Regions from separate parts of the Brucella sp. NBRC 12953 genome, predicted to be linked through region 1. Evidence: riboswitches for the same ligand, from Rfam matches in the RefSeq annotation. Region 1 holds a riboswitch; each other region holds the start of a gene.

Region 1 (4,943 bases):
GACGGTCATGAAGGCAAGCAGCATGAGCGCGAAATATTCCGAAGGTCCGAAGGAGAGGGCGAATTTCACCACCCACGGGGCCACAAATGCCAAAGCCAGCGTTGCAATCAAGCCTGCAATAAACGAGCCGATTGCAGCGGTTGCAAGGGCTGGCCCACCGCGCCCCGCTCGGGCCATTTTATTGCCCTCCAATGCCGTAACGATGGAGGCGCTTTCTCCGGGCGTATTCAGCAAGATCGAGGTGGTCGATCCGCCATACATGCCGCCGTAATAAATACCGGCAAACATGATGAGAGAACCGGCGGGGTCGAGTTTATAGGTAACGGGCAGGAGCAACGCCACTGTAAGTGCTGGGCCGATGCCCGGCAGCACGCCAACAGCCGTGCCAAGTGTGACGCCAATCAGCGCGTAAATAAGGTTTGATGGCTCAAGGGCCACCAGTAGTCCGTTGGCGAGGAGAGTGATTGTATCCATGTTCTTTCGCCTTAAACGAATTGTTCAAGCCAGCCTGACGGCAGCGATAGCTGCAGGCCGCGTGCAAAAATGAACCAGATGACGAATGAGAAGACGATGCCGACCGGCACACTTATCCAGAATTTGCGATAGCCAAATCCGCGCGCCGTTGCTGCAAACAGCAGACCCGTTGCGATGGAAAAGCCCATGGTTTTCATGGTCAGCATCTGGATAACCAGACCGCCAACAATCCACGCCATAGGTGAAATTTCCTGATGTTCACGTTCGGGAAACTCGCCCTTCAATGCGCTGATTACGGTCCAGATAGACAGGATGAATAGCCCAGCTGCAATGATATAGGGGACGGTTTTAGGCCCAACGGGCGAGTAAGACAGCACATTGTTGCCATAGGCCGTTGACCAGGCAATTGCGATAGCAATTGCAGCAAGGATTAGGGCTATGACAAGAGCTGCGTAGTCTGGCGCCGTTCCAGCGGAACGGCGCTCTCCATGCTGTTCAGATCCTGTCATTTGACGAGGCCGATTTCCTTGAGGATGGTTTCAGTGGAAGCCACATCTTTCTTGAGTTGCTCTTTAAAAGCATCGCCTGCAAGATAGGTATCGGCCCAGCCCTTGTCGGCCAGTGCCTTCTGCCAGGATTCAGACTTCACCATCTTTTCGATATCTGCATTGACGGCCGCTTCCTGTTCGGCGGTGATGCCCGGAGCGGCGCCGACCATGCGCCAGTTCTGGATCGAAACGTCGACGCCACCTTCCTTGAAGGTCGGAGCGTCGATGCCTTCAACGCGTTCATCGCTGGAAATACCGATAATGCGAAGCGTACCAGCCTTGATCTGTGGGTCAAATTCGCCATAGCCGGAAATGCCGACTGTTACCTGATTGCCAAGAATTGCAGCGAGCGCTTCGCCACCACCGGAAAAGGCAATGTAGTTGACTTTGGTCGGATCAACGCCTGCAGCCTTGGCAAAAAGACCAGCTGTGATGTGGTCCGTACCACCTGCCGAGCCGCCGCCCCAGGAAACGGAGCCCGGATCAGCCTTGAGCTTGGCAACAAGATCGCCGAGGTTCTGAATGTCGGACGATGCCGGAACGACGATGGCTTCGTATTCGCCGGTGAGGCGGGCGATTGGTGTAATCGCGTCGAGATTGACGGGCGAATTGTTGGTCAGGATCGCACCGACCATGACATAGCCGCCAACGATGAGCTGGCTCGGGTCGCCCTTGTTCTGGTTGACGAACTGCGCCAGGCCAATCGTGCCACCTGCGCCCGGAACGTTAATGACCTGAACGCTGCCGGAAATCTTTTCATCCTGAAGCACGTTCTGCATGGTGCGTGCTGTCTGGTCCCAGCCACCGCCCGGTGCTGCTGGCGCCAATACCTTGTAATCTTCAGCCGAAGCTGCACCCGCCATTGCAAGCGCTGCCACCGACGAAATGGCCAGAATCCATTTACGCATAAATCCTCCCTGAATGCACTTTGCGTGCATTTTGCTGCTGTCTTTGCGACAGCCCTCCTCAAAAACCCCTGCTTCCCAAGCAGAGACTCCTGATCTGGAGACTACAGGAGAGAATTACAATATACCAGCAAGCAGCATCGCTTGTTTTTACTTGCAATATCGTATTAGCAAAAAGTCTTATATAGCGATTTTATAGGGCTGAATAAGCGACCCGGCTCGCTTGACGCTTATATCGGTGCGATGTAATACAGTTACGACGGTTCCCCGACCGAGAGTGAAGGGGATTAATAGGGAACACGGTGAGGACGACCCAAAAGGGACCGAGACCGTGGCTGCCCCCGCAACTGTAAGCGGATTGCCGTTCATCCTTGTGATGCCTCAAAGCGTCATGTCACTGAGACTGTTCCAAACAGCTCGGGAAGGCAGATGAACAGCGAATATCTGTGAGCCAGGAGACCTGCCGTCTAACGTAGTCCATTGTCACGGGCGGGGATGCCCGGTGCAGGAGAGTTGGTTATGACAGCTTTAAGCGTCGCAGGACGTTGCCTCCCATCGTCATTCATATCCCCGGATATGTCCGTCTTCTTTACGCGCCGGATCGCTTCCGCCGTTTGATGCGGCTTTTTCTCTTATCATTTCGGGGTTTTAAATGAACTTTATCGGCAAGACGTCGTTTCGCGTTGCCTTCTCAGCAGTTGCTATTCTTGCGAGTGGCTTCGCTGCACAAGCTGCTGAAACTCAGTATCCGCTGACGCTGAAAAATTGCGGTCGCGATGTTACGTTCAAACAGGCACCAACCCGCGCTGTGGCCGTTGGTCAGAGCAGTACAGAAATTCTTTACAGCCTCGGTCTTGGCGACAAAGTTGTCGGTACTGCTGTCTGGTTTGGCCCTGTTCTGAAGGGTTTTGAAGAAGTTAATGCAAAGGTCAAGCGCCTTGCGGACAACGACCCAAGCTTTGAAAGTGTGCTAGCGGAAAAGCCTGAAATCGTCACTGCTGATTTTCAGTGGCACGTTGGCCCGATGGGCATTGTCGGTAAGCCTGAACAATTTGAAGAATTGGGCATTCCAACCTACACCTCACCCTCCGATTGTGTAGGCAAGGATAATTCCGGCGGCGGCGATGGCGTCCGCACGGCACCTTTCAAGATGGAAATCGTCTATCAGGAAATCACTGAACTTGCTGAGATCTTCAACGTACAGGATCGCGGTGAAAAGCTCGTTGCGGACTTGAAGGCTCGTGAAGCTGCTGCGCGTGAGAAAATTGGCTCCACAAATGGCAAGCTTTCCGCGATGGTCTGGTTCTCCAGCACGCAGATCGATGCTGATCCCTATGCAGCCGGTAAATTTGGTGCTCCCGCCTATATCCTTTCCGCGCTTGGCATCAAGAATGTGATCGAGAGCGAAGAAGAGTGGCCAACTGTCGGTTGGGAAACAATCGCGAAATCCAACCCGTCGATGATCGTTGCAGCGAAGCTTGATCGCCGTCGTTATCCTGCCGACGACATTGCTGTGAAGCATCAGTTCCTTGAAAGTGATGCTGTTACCAAGCTGATGCCAGCCGTCTCAGGCGGCCATGTCTTCGATATGGATGCGCAGTCGATGAGCACTTCGCTCCGCGTGATCGAAGGTATTGAAACGCTTGCTGCGGATATTGCCGCTTCGGATCTCAACAAGTGATAGCACGCGCAGCCACTTCTGGCATTCATCTGGGCAAGGGCATGAGCGGCAGGTTGCTTTTCGTAGCGCTGGCGCTTGTCCTGCTTCTCGGTGCCTTGTGGCTGGGCGCTGCAATTGGTGAAACTGCGATACCTCTGGACGTGGTGGCGAAAACAATCGCCAACCGCGTCTGGAATGCAGGTTATCCGCTTGAGCCGATAGATGAAGGTATTGTCTGGAGCTATCGTCTCAGTCGTGCGGTGGTTGCCGCATGTTGTGGTGCAGCACTTGCCCTTTCCGGTGTGGTGCTGCAATCGCTTCTACGTAACTCATTGGCCGACCCTTATATTCTGGGCATTTCCGCCGGTGCGTCCACAGGTGCGGTCAGCGTTGCCATTCTAGGCATTGGCGCTGGTGTTCTGTCGCTTTCGCTGGGTGCGTTTATAGGGGCAATCATAGCATTTCTTCTGGTCTCGCTGCTGGCGCTAAGAGCAGGGCGAGGAAACAGTGCAATCATTCTGGCAGGTATCGCGGGGTCTCAGCTCTTCAACGCATTGACTTCGTTTATCGTGACGAAGGCTGCAAATGCCGAGCAAGCTCGCGGCATCATGTTCTGGCTTCTCGGCAATCTGTCGGGTGTCCGCTGGCCTGACGCGGCACTTGCCTTTCCTGCATGTATCATTGGGCTTGCAATTTGCCTTTGGCACGCACGGGCGCTTGATGCCTTCACCTTCGGCTCTGAATCTGCCGCCTCGCTGGGTATTCCAGTGCGTCGCGTTTACGCGGTTCTGATTGGTGTCAGTGCCATGATGACGGCGGTCATGGTTTCCATTGTTGGCTCAATCGGCTTTATCGGTCTGGTTATTCCACATGCAGCCCGAATGGTCGTTGGCGTTCGCCATGGGCGATTGTTGCCGGCAGCCGCACTGATTGGTGCAATCTTCATGATCCTCGCCGATATCCTGTCACGAATAATCATTCCGGGTCAGGTTCTACCCATTGGGGTAATTACGGCTCTGGTCGGCGCACCGGCCTTTGCACTCTTGCTCGGGCAGAGGAGGGATCAATCATGATGCTTTCGACGAAAAATGTTGGCTGGTCGGTAGGTGGTGCAGAAATTCTGCGGGATGTTTCGCTTGATGTGCAAGAAGGGGAATTCCTCGGCATTATTGGACCGAATGGGTCCGGTAAAACGAGCTTGCTTTCGCTGCTTTCCGGTGTGCGTCGCGGTCGCGCTGGCGAAGTAAAATTGTGCGGAACGCCGATCCATAAGCTCAACCGTCGCGAGATCGCACGCAAACTTGCACTTGTCGAGCAGCAGGCAGGCACAACTGATCGCATCACTGCACGGCAAGC
Region 2 (4,943 bases), on a different contig from region 1:
GCGAATGTTGGCTTTCTCACGCCGCGAAGCGCTGGAGTTGAAACGCGATCCGATCCGGGCGACATTGGCCATTCTGGGCACTGTGATCCTGATGTTCGTGATCGGATACGGTATCAATCTCGATGTAGAGGACTTGACGTTTGCGGTTTTGGATCGCGACGATACGACGATTAGCCGTGATTACACGCAGCAACTTGCTGGTTCCCGGTATTTCACTGAAAAAGTACCCATAACCGATTATGACGACCTTGATCGGCGTATGCGCGAAGGTGAAATCTGCCTGGCTATTGAAATCCCGCCGAATTTCGGCAGCAATGTCTCGCGTGGTCGTCCTGTCGAAATTGGTGCCTGGATCGACGGCGCCATGCCAACGCGAGCGGAAACCGTGCGCGGTTATGTGCAGGGAATGCATGCCAATTGGCTGACACAAAAAGCGCGCGAGCTTTATGGAAGCAACGCCACTGTTGGTAACTTCAATCTGGAAATTCGTTATCGTTATAATCCGGACGTCCAGAGCCTTGTGGCCATGGTGCCAGCAGTTATCCCGCTACTTCTGCTGATGATCCCTGCAATGTTGGCGGTTCTGAGCGTTGTACGTGAAAAAGAACTTGGCTCCATCATAAATTTCTATGTGACGCCGGTGACTAAGTTCGAGTTTTTGCTAGGCAAACAGCTGCCCTATATCGCGCTTGCTTTTCTCAACTTCCTGATGCTGACGGCCTTTGCTGTTTTCATATTCCGTGTGCCATTCACAGGCAGTTTCCTGACCTATGCCACGGCGGCGCTTCTCTATGTCATCATTACGACCGGCATGGGCTTGGTGATCTCAACCTTTATCAATAGCCAGATTGCGGCGATCTTCGGCACTGCATTGCTGACACTCATTCCCGCAGTGCAATATTCTGGCATTATCGATCCGGTCTCGTCTTTGCAGGGGGCAGGTGCGTTTATCGGCAAGATTTATCCGACGACCTATTTCGTGACGATCTCGCGCGGGACTTTCTCAAAGGCGCTCGATTTCTCCGATCTCGCCGGATCATTCCTGCCGCTGCTGATTGCCATACCGGTTCTTACCGTTCTCGGCATTGTACTTCTCAAGAAGCAGGCGGGCTGAGATGCGGATTTCCAATATATTCCAGCTTGGCGTCAAGGAACTGCGCGGACTGGCGCGTGATCCGATGCTTCTGCTGCTTATCGTCTATGCCTTCACACTTGCGATCTATACCGCTGCAAAGGCTATGCCGGAAAATCTCAACAATGCTGCAATCGCAATCGTTGATGAGGATCAGTCACCGGTTTCGGGTCGCATCACGACTGCGTTTTATCCGCCGTATTTTGTGCCGCCAAAGCTCATCTCATCTCATGAGATGGATAAACGGATGGATTCTGGCCTCGATACGTTTGCGCTCAATATCCCGCCGAATTTTCAGCGCGATCTGCTTGCCGGGCGTTCGCCAACGATTCAGCTGAATGTCGATGCAACGCGCATGAGTCAGGCCTTTACCGGCGGCGGTTATGTTCAGTCGATAGTTTCCAGCGAAGTGAACGAGTTTCTCAATCGCTATCGCGGGGATACGCAAACACCGGTTGGACTTAACCTACGCGCGCGCTTCAATCAGGATCTGAACAAAGGCTGGTTTGGTGCAATCACCAATGTCATTTCATCGGTGACTATGCTTTCGATCATTTTGACGGGGGCAGCTCTCATCCGCGAGCGCGAACATGGCACCATCGAACATCTGCTGGTCATGCCGGTGACGCCACTTGAGATCATGGTCTCCAAGGTCTGGTCCATGGGGATGGTGGTTCTAGTGGCGACTGCCTTTTCGCTGGTTGTGGTTGTGCAGGGCATTCTGGCGGTGCCGATCAATGGTTCGCTGACACTGTTTTTAGCGGGTGCTGCATTACAGCTTTTCGCGACCACGAGCCTTGGCATTTTCCTAGCAACGATTGCTGGTTCTATGCCTCAGTTTGGGCTTTTGCTTATGCTGGTTCTGCTACCACTACAGGTTCTCTCAGGCGGTACAACGCCGCGCGAAAGTATGCCGGAAATCATTCAGAATATCATGCTGGCGGCACCCAACACGCATTTCGTGATGCTCGCGCAATCGGTGCTGTTCCGCGGTGCTGGACTCAATGTCGTGTGGCCGCAATTGCTGGCCATGATTGTAATCGGAAGCGTTCTTTTCTTCTTTGCACTGCGTCGTTTCCGCGACTTCCTGAGATGAAAAATCCATACAGTTCAACCATCTGAATCAATTGGTTCTGAATGTGATTCAGATGGGGCACATTGTTGCAGTTGATAATCTGCCATCCCCTTGCTATCGCTCGCCACAGGAAACGGTTCTGTCCGCAAGGATGGATGAAAAGGGAACACGGTGAGGCTCATTTGAAGAGCTGAGACCGAGACTGCCCCCGCAACTGTGACCGGCGAGTCATCCTCCCATGATCGTAAGTTGCGATCATAGCCACTGAATATTCACGTTCGGGAAGGCGGAGGACCGATGAAGACCCGGAAGTCAGGAGACCTGCCGTATCCAGTCACCCATGGCTGACACGAGGGGTGTCCAGTCGCGGCCGTCCGTAGCGGTGACATTGTGAAATGTTGCCGTGGGACAAAGACAAGGCGCTTCCGCCCTGATTTCTGACACCTGCGGTGAAGCAAGGCTTGCACGCAGGAAGTAGAAATAATGCATATTCTCAAACTATCGGCATATCTCGCATCCACCGTTCTGGTGGTTACGCCGCTCGACGTATTCGCTCAGACGAAGGCAAGCGTGCAGGATGGCGTTGTGCTTGATACGATTGTCGTCACACCGTTGAGGCGTGCAACGTCTTTGCAGCGCTCCACATCGTCCGTCACGGTCATTGATCGGGAGGAAATCGACCGATCAGCAGCGCCTGATTTGCAATCGCTTCTTCAGTACTATTCGGGAATTTCGATTACCACCAATGGCGGGCAGGGATCGTCTTCCAATCTCTACATTCGCGGTATGTCGTCAAAACAGACGGTTGTTCTCGTCAACGGTGTGCGAACCGCATCAGCAACGACCGGAGCAACAGCGCTTTCCAATATTCCACTGAGTTCAATTGATCGTATTGAAATCGCGAAAGGCGCGCATTCCTCGCAATATGGTGCGGATGCGATGGGAGGGGTTATCAACATCATCACCAAACAGGGCGGAGCCTGCGGTGAGCGCTCCTACTGCGGAAGTCTGACAACGGGGGTTACGCATCCATGGGGCGGTTATGCGTCCGGTTCGCTTCAGGGACGCAGCAAGGACGGCATTGATTATGCCTTTGGTGCCGCTGTCACAGGCACACAGGGATATAATTTTACGACTCCGGATTCTTTTGGTTATGAGCCTGATCGTGATGGTTTTCTGCAGGGATCGTTTAACTTCTCGCTGTCGAAGGATTTTGATTGGGGGAAGATTTATACTGATGGCCTCCTGAGCCGCGGCCGCAATCAATATGATGCCAAAGCACCGTCTGCTAACGAAGCGTATACAACAGCATTTAGCGGCAAGTTGGGTGCGCGTATCGATCACACAGCTGATTGGTCTTCGACGATCGAGCTCAGCTCTGGTCTCGATCACAGCCGAAATTTCCGTAAGGGGGTTAGCGGGTCTGATCTGTTTGAAACTAAGCGCTATGGCATCTTTGCCTCGACGGAAAAGCAGTTTGAAACGGGCAATGTTTCGCATGTGGTGACCGGTGGCGTTGAAGCTTACCGCGAGGAAGTCAGCGCTACGACCGAATATGCCAAAACCAGTCGTGATCTGGCTGCGGTATTCGGGCAATACTCGCTCGAATATGATGCGCTGCGCTTTGATGGCGGTGTGCGCTACGATTATAATGAGCAGTTTGGTGACGTGGTCACGTATAATCTCGGCGCGAGCTACGAAATTCTGCCGGATCTCGTGCTGCGTTCTTCGTTTGGCACGGGCTTCCGTGCGCCGACCTTTAATGAGCTTTACTATCCCGGCTTTGCGAATGCCGATCTGCAGCCGGAAAAATCCCGCTCGTATGAGATTGGTCTGAACTGGCAAGCAACAGCCGATACAAGTCTCGATTTGGCTTTCTATAAGACATGGCTACGTGATGCGATCATGAGCACGGCACCTTCCTATCTGCCTTACAATATTGCGCGTGCAGAAGTGACGGGTTTCGAAGCGGCGCTGTCTCATCGCTTCAACGAAACTTGGGCGGTGAAAGGATCGCTAGACCTCAAGAAGCCGATTGATGAGGATACCGATAACGATCTGCCATATCGCGAGCGGGTGAAGGCGACAGCTGAAGTGAATTTCAAGCCTATAGACAAGCTCGATCTAACGGCTCGGTTGCTTTACGGCGGTTCGCGCTACACAACTGCCGCGAATACCAAGAAGCTTGATCCTTATGTGACGGCTGATTTCATCGCACTGTATGACATCGACACACAATCGCAGTTGAAGCTTTCGGTAGAGAATATTTTCGACAAGGATTACCAGACAACGTCCGGCTATAATGCACCGGGGCGCAGCTTTAATATCGGGCTGACGCGGAATTTCTGACGAGATGCGCAACATGAAAACGCAGTCCGGGTTATGGAAAATCAGGTTTGGCCTTTTGGCCGGCCTGTTTCTGACTGCGTTTCATCCCGCTCATGCGGATGGATTGCCCAAGCACGTCGTGTCGATCAATGTCTGTACAGATCAGCTGGCAATGCTGCTGGCAGATGCCACTCAGCTGCGGTCGGTGTCGTATCTCTCGCGTGACCCGCTTCTGTCTGTGATGACCGAGAGAGCAAAACAGCTGCCCATCAACCATGGGCAGGCTGAAGAAGTGTTCCTCATGAAGCCTGATCTGGTGCTGGCGGGCACGTTTTCTTCGCGTGCCACGGTTGGGTTGTTGCGGGATTTGGGTGTGCAGGTAGAGGAATTCGCGCCTGCACGCTCTTT
Region 3 (4,943 bases), on a different contig from region 1:
TGGCGGGCTGCGATTTCGTGAGCTTTGCGCGCCGAATCAACGTCAATCGTCGAGCTATCGATGAAGAGTGAGTCTTTACGAGCCTTAGGGGCAATGTCTTCATAAACAGAAAGAACATGTTTACCAGCAGGCAACATGGTTATAACCGCGTCTACATCGCTGACCGCTTCTGCAGCATTTGCCGCGATCTGAAGGCCGTTGGCTTTAGCTTCTTCAAGATGAGCAGGCAGCAGATCAAAGCCTATGACCTTGTGTCCGGCTTTCACCAGATTGGTGGCCATTGGGCCGCCCATATTACCGAGGCCGATAAACGCGATAGTGGCCATGATTTCCTCCCATTCAATATTTGTATCAGCGTCCGATCAGCTGGCGAGCAATGATCACGCGCATGATCTCGTTGGTGCCTTCGAGAATCTGATGAACGCGCAGATCACGGACAAGTTTCTCGATGCCGTAATCATGAAGATAGCCATAGCCACCCAGAAGCTGCAGCGCGTCATTGGTGACGTTAAAGCCTGTGTCGGTCACAAAGCGTTTGGCCATCGCTGACCATTTGCCAGCATCATGCATTTTGCGGTCAAGCTTGCTCGCAGCAGTGTAAAGAAGCTGTCTTGCTGCTGAGAGCTCGGTCTCCATATCAGCAAGGCGGAACTGCAACGCCTGAAACCGGTCAATTGTCTGGCCGAAAGCCTTGCGCTGCCCGGTATATTCCAATGCTTTATTGAGCGCAGATTGTGCACCACCGAGCGAGCAGGCGGCGATGTTTAGTCGTCCACCATCAAGGCCGGCCATGGCGATTCGGAAGCCCGTACCTTCGTCACCCAGACGGTTGGCGACAGGCACGCGGCAATTGTCGAAAATCACTGTGCGGGTGGGCTGCATATTCCAACCCATCTTGTGCTCATTGGCGCCAAACGACAGGCCGGGCGCATCTTTCGGCACAACGATGGTAGAAATTCCTTTCGGACCGTCCTCGCCGGTACGCACCATAGTTACATAAAGATCGGTAGCTCCCGCACCGGAAATAAACTGCTTGGTGCCGTTAAGTACATAGTGATCGCCATCCCGCTCTGCGCGGGTGCGAAGTGCGGCTGCATCGGAGCCTGAACCGGGTTCAGTCAGGCAATAGCTCGCAAGCCATTCCATCGACGTAAGTTTAGGCAAAAATGTCTGACGCTGGCTTTCATTGCCAAACGTATCGATCATCCATGCTGCCATATTATGGATGGAAATAAACGCTGAAAAAGCTGGGCAAGCCTCGGCAAGCGCCTCGAAAATAAGGACCGCATCAGAGCGTTTAAGTGCCGATCCACCTACGTCTTCGCGAACATAAATGCCACCCATGCCAAGCGGTCCGGTTTCCTTTATAACGTCAATCGGGAAATGTTTGTCGCGATCCCATCGCAGTGCATGAGGCGCAACAAAATCCGATGCGAAGCCGCGCGCCATATCTTGAATGGCGAGTTGATCTTCATTGAGTTCAAACTGGTTCTGGTCGGCAGTATCCATGGTTTCCTCCCTATGAGCACCGCACCCTCCTGAGGCGACTAGATCACAATGGCGCGTGGCTGCCAACGCTCCATTGGAATAATGTTGCTCACTTTTGTAATAAACTGATGCGCATTTTTGCATATAAGGTTGCCGCAACCGCTGGCGATTGCCAGTCGCATGAAGTTGGGATAGGCAAGCTCGCATGACACGCGCAATCATGTTTCAGGGAACGGGTTCGGATGTCGGCAAAAGCGTGCTTGTTGCCGGTCTTTGTCGCGTTGCACGCAATCGCGGGCTGAAAGTCCGGCCGTTCAAACCGCAAAACATGTCGAATAATGCAGCCGTCAGCGATGATGGCGGCGAGATTGGGCGCGCGCAATGGCTTCAGGCTCTGGCTTGCGGCGAGCCGTCATCGGTTCATATGAACCCGGTTCTGCTGAAGCCACAGACTGATATGGGCAGTCAGGTGGTTGTGCAGGGTAAAGTGCGTGGCGAGGCGCGTGGGCGCTATTATCAGCAGTTAAAGCCGCAACTGATGGCTGCGGTGATGGAATCCTTTGATATTGTCAGTGAAGGCGCCGATCTGGTGTTGATCGAAGGTGCGGGGTCGCCTGCCGAAATCAATCTGCGCGCCGGTGATATCGCCAATATGGGCTTTGCCACGCGTGCAAATGTGCCAGTCGTCTTGGTGGGTGATATTGATCGCGGCGGGGTGATTGCCTCGCTGGTCGGTACGCATACAATTCTGCCGGATGAAGATCGCGCCATGGTGCGCGGCTTCATGATTAACAAGTTTCGCGGCGATATTTCGCTGTTTGATGACGGTCTGGAAGCGATTACCCGCTTTACGGGCTGGCGTTCTTTTGGGGTTGTTCCATGGTTGAAAGCCGTGTCACGACTGCCTGCTGAAGATTCGGTCGTTCTGGAACGAGCCACGCGCGGCGATGCCAAGGCGTTGAAAGTAGCAGTCCCCCTGTTGCCGCGTATTGCGAATTTCGACGATTTTGATCCGCTGAAGGCAGAAAACCAGGTTGAGGTTGTCATGGTTCCGCCGGGACAGCCTTTGCCGCATGACGCAGGGCTTGTGGTTTTACCGGGCACGAAATCAACGATTGCCGATCTGATTGCATTTCGCGAAAACGGATGGGAGCGTGATTTGCAGCTCCATGTGCGGCGCGGCGGGCATGTGCTTGGTATTTGTGGTGGGTTTCAGATGCTCGGCAACCGGATCAGTGACCCGGAGGGTATCGAGGGTCAGGTGCGCGACATCGACGGGTTGGGGTTGCTGGACGTCAACACTATGATGGAACCAGAAAAAGTCTTGCGCAATGTTGAGGCTCACTCGCAACTTTATGATGCAGCACTTGATGGCTACGAGATTCATATAGGGCGGACAAATGGTCCCGATGCTATCCGCCCATTCGCGCGGATCGGCGATCACGATGACGGGGCAGTCTCGGCGAACGGTCGGGTAATGGGGACTTACCTGCACGGTTTTTTTGGTGCGGATGAGTTCCGTCGGCAATTTCTTGCAACGCTCGGCGTGAGCAGTTCAGTCGAGAATTATCGTGCTGGCATTGAAACGGCACTTGATGAGCTGGCTGACGGCCTTGAAAACTGTCTGGATATTGATGCGTTGTTTGCACTCGATTGACGCCGCATTTGTGAAAGCCTAGTGTCGGTTTACACAACAGGTTTTGCCGGGACGAATCCCGACGATACCAAAAGGGAATGCGACGGACGGACCCAATCCGGGCGTCTTTATCGCAGCCGACCCCGCGACTGTAGAGCGGAGAGGGATGAGGCAAGCCGGTTAACCGGCGGCCACTGGAAACACAGCGTTTCTGGGAAGGCAGCTTCAAACCCTACGACCCGTGAGCCAGGAGACCTGCCTGTTGCGTGAAGGACATTTTGTCCGCACCCCATGGGAGGTTTTCCCTGCTGCCTGCACGGAGGTTGTCATGGCTGCGCGTACCCAAAATTCTGTTCCCAACACTTTAGCTATGCCGCTTGCAACGCGTCTTGGCACGGCTGTCGTGTCGCTGCTTCTTGGTGCTTTTCTGATTTATGGCGTGGGTCTTGCTCACTCCGATACGCTGCACGATTCAGCGCACGACACGCGTCATTCATACGGTTTTCCCTGCCACTAAGCCGTTTAGCTTTTTGAATTGGAATTGAGCAACGCCCGATGGTGGACGGCTATCGGCGCGAATTGCCGTTGTTGAGGGACTAAAATGCTTATCCGATATCTTCTGGCCACGCTTGCTGCTGGCATTTTGGCAGGGCTTCTCGTGACGCCTGCCATGTACTTGAAAACCGTTCCGCTGATCATTCAGGCGGAAACTTATGAAGACGCTGGTGGCGGTCATAGTCATGGTGATGCAGCCGAAGCGGCTGCACCGCACGATCATGCAGCAGCTGCAACCAGCGAAGGTGAAGGTGAGGCCGGGGCAGAACTGCCGTTTGGTCGTCTTGGCAATACATTGCTCGCCAATCTCGTAGCTGGCGCAGGTTTTGCCCTGCTTTTGGGCGGTGTTGCTCTGTTGCTTGGTCGTCGTATTACGCCGCAGAACGGTATTTTCTGGGGTGTGGCCGGTTTCTTTGCAGTCGCTTTCCTGCCAGCTTTGGGGCTTTCGCCGGAACTGCCTGCGATGCCCGCAGCCGATCTGGCGCAGCGCCAGCTCTGGTGGATTCTGACAGTGGTGTTAAGCGGCGTCGGCATTTATCTGCTGGTTTTGCGTGGTGAGATCATTTCCAAAATTCTCGGGCTTGTGTTGATTATCGCACCACATCTTTATGGTGCACCGCATCCTGAAGATATTGCATCGCCAATCCCATCGCTGCTTGCTTCGCAATATGCAGTCGCATCGCTTGCAACAAACCTGTTCATGTGGGCCGTCATTGGTCTTGCGCTGGGCTGGTTCATTCAGGCTTATGCAAAGTCGGATATTGAAGGCTGATACCTATGGCTCCGCCCAGAAATGAAAATGCAAAAATTACATTCGTTCTTGGCGGAGCCCGTTCTGGTAAGTCGTCGTTTGCGGAGAAACTGGTTGAGGACTCAGGACTTCAGCCAGTCTATCTCGCGACAGGACGTGCATTCGACAAGGAAATGGAAAGCCGTATTTCCATTCATCGCGACCGTCGCGGACGTGAATGGCAGACGGTGGAAGAACCACTCGACCTTGTTGGGGCGCTTGAAAAACATGCGGGGCATGACCGCTTCGTGCTGGTCGATTGCCTGACGCTCTGGATCACCAATCTGATGATGGCAGAGCAGAATATCGCTGCTGAAACCGAGACACTGATAGCGGCGTTGAGTCCGCTTTCAGGTCCGGTTGTTTTCGTTTCCAACGAAGTTGGCCTAGGCATTGTGCCGGAAAATCAGATGGCGCGGGAGTTTCGCGATCATGCCGGTTTTTTGCATCAGGCCGTGGCATCAGTGGCGGATG

Evidence for each region. Region 1 has a riboswitch for cobalamin ahead of ABWV94_RS15515 (ABC transporter substrate-binding protein). Riboswitches for the same ligand answer to the same signal wherever they lie in the genome.
Region 2: another riboswitch for cobalamin. It lies ahead of ABWV94_RS10805 (TonB-dependent receptor domain-containing protein); the one in region 1 lies ahead of ABWV94_RS15515 (ABC transporter substrate-binding protein).
Region 3: another riboswitch for cobalamin. It lies ahead of ABWV94_RS10620 (CbtB domain-containing protein); the one in region 1 lies ahead of ABWV94_RS15515 (ABC transporter substrate-binding protein).

The regions. Positions count from the first base shown of each region.
Region 1 is NZ_BAABSV010000006.1:102,749-107,691, forward strand. It holds gene ABWV94_RS15500 (tripartite tricarboxylate transporter permease) at 1-474, opposite strand, end outside; gene ABWV94_RS15505 (tripartite tricarboxylate transporter TctB family protein) at 486-983, opposite strand; gene ABWV94_RS15510 (Bug family tripartite tricarboxylate transporter substrate binding protein) at 980-1,930, opposite strand; cobalamin riboswitch at 2,171-2,409, shown strand; gene ABWV94_RS15515 (ABC transporter substrate-binding protein) at 2,580-3,608, shown strand; gene ABWV94_RS15520 (FecCD family ABC transporter permease) at 3,650-4,660, shown strand; gene ABWV94_RS15525 (ABC transporter ATP-binding protein) at 4,657-4,943, shown strand, end outside.
Region 2 is NZ_BAABSV010000004.1:103,065-108,007, reverse strand. It holds gene rbbA (ribosome-associated ATPase/putative transporter RbbA) at 1-1,114, shown strand, start outside; gene ABWV94_RS10810 (ABC transporter permease) at 1,116-2,228, shown strand; cobalamin riboswitch at 2,325-2,550, shown strand; gene ABWV94_RS10805 (TonB-dependent receptor domain-containing protein) at 2,691-4,556, shown strand; gene ABWV94_RS10800 (ABC transporter substrate-binding protein) at 4,570-4,943, shown strand, end outside.
Region 3 is NZ_BAABSV010000004.1:60,823-65,765, reverse strand. It holds gene mmsB (3-hydroxyisobutyrate dehydrogenase) at 1-326, opposite strand, end outside; gene ABWV94_RS10630 (isobutyryl-CoA dehydrogenase) at 352-1,509, opposite strand; gene ABWV94_RS10625 (cobyric acid synthase) at 1,694-3,145, shown strand; cobalamin riboswitch at 3,167-3,401, shown strand; gene ABWV94_RS10620 (CbtB domain-containing protein) at 3,453-3,641, shown strand; gene ABWV94_RS10615 (CbtA family protein) at 3,726-4,451, shown strand; gene cobU (bifunctional adenosylcobinamide kinase/adenosylcobinamide-phosphate guanylyltransferase) at 4,457-4,943, shown strand, end outside.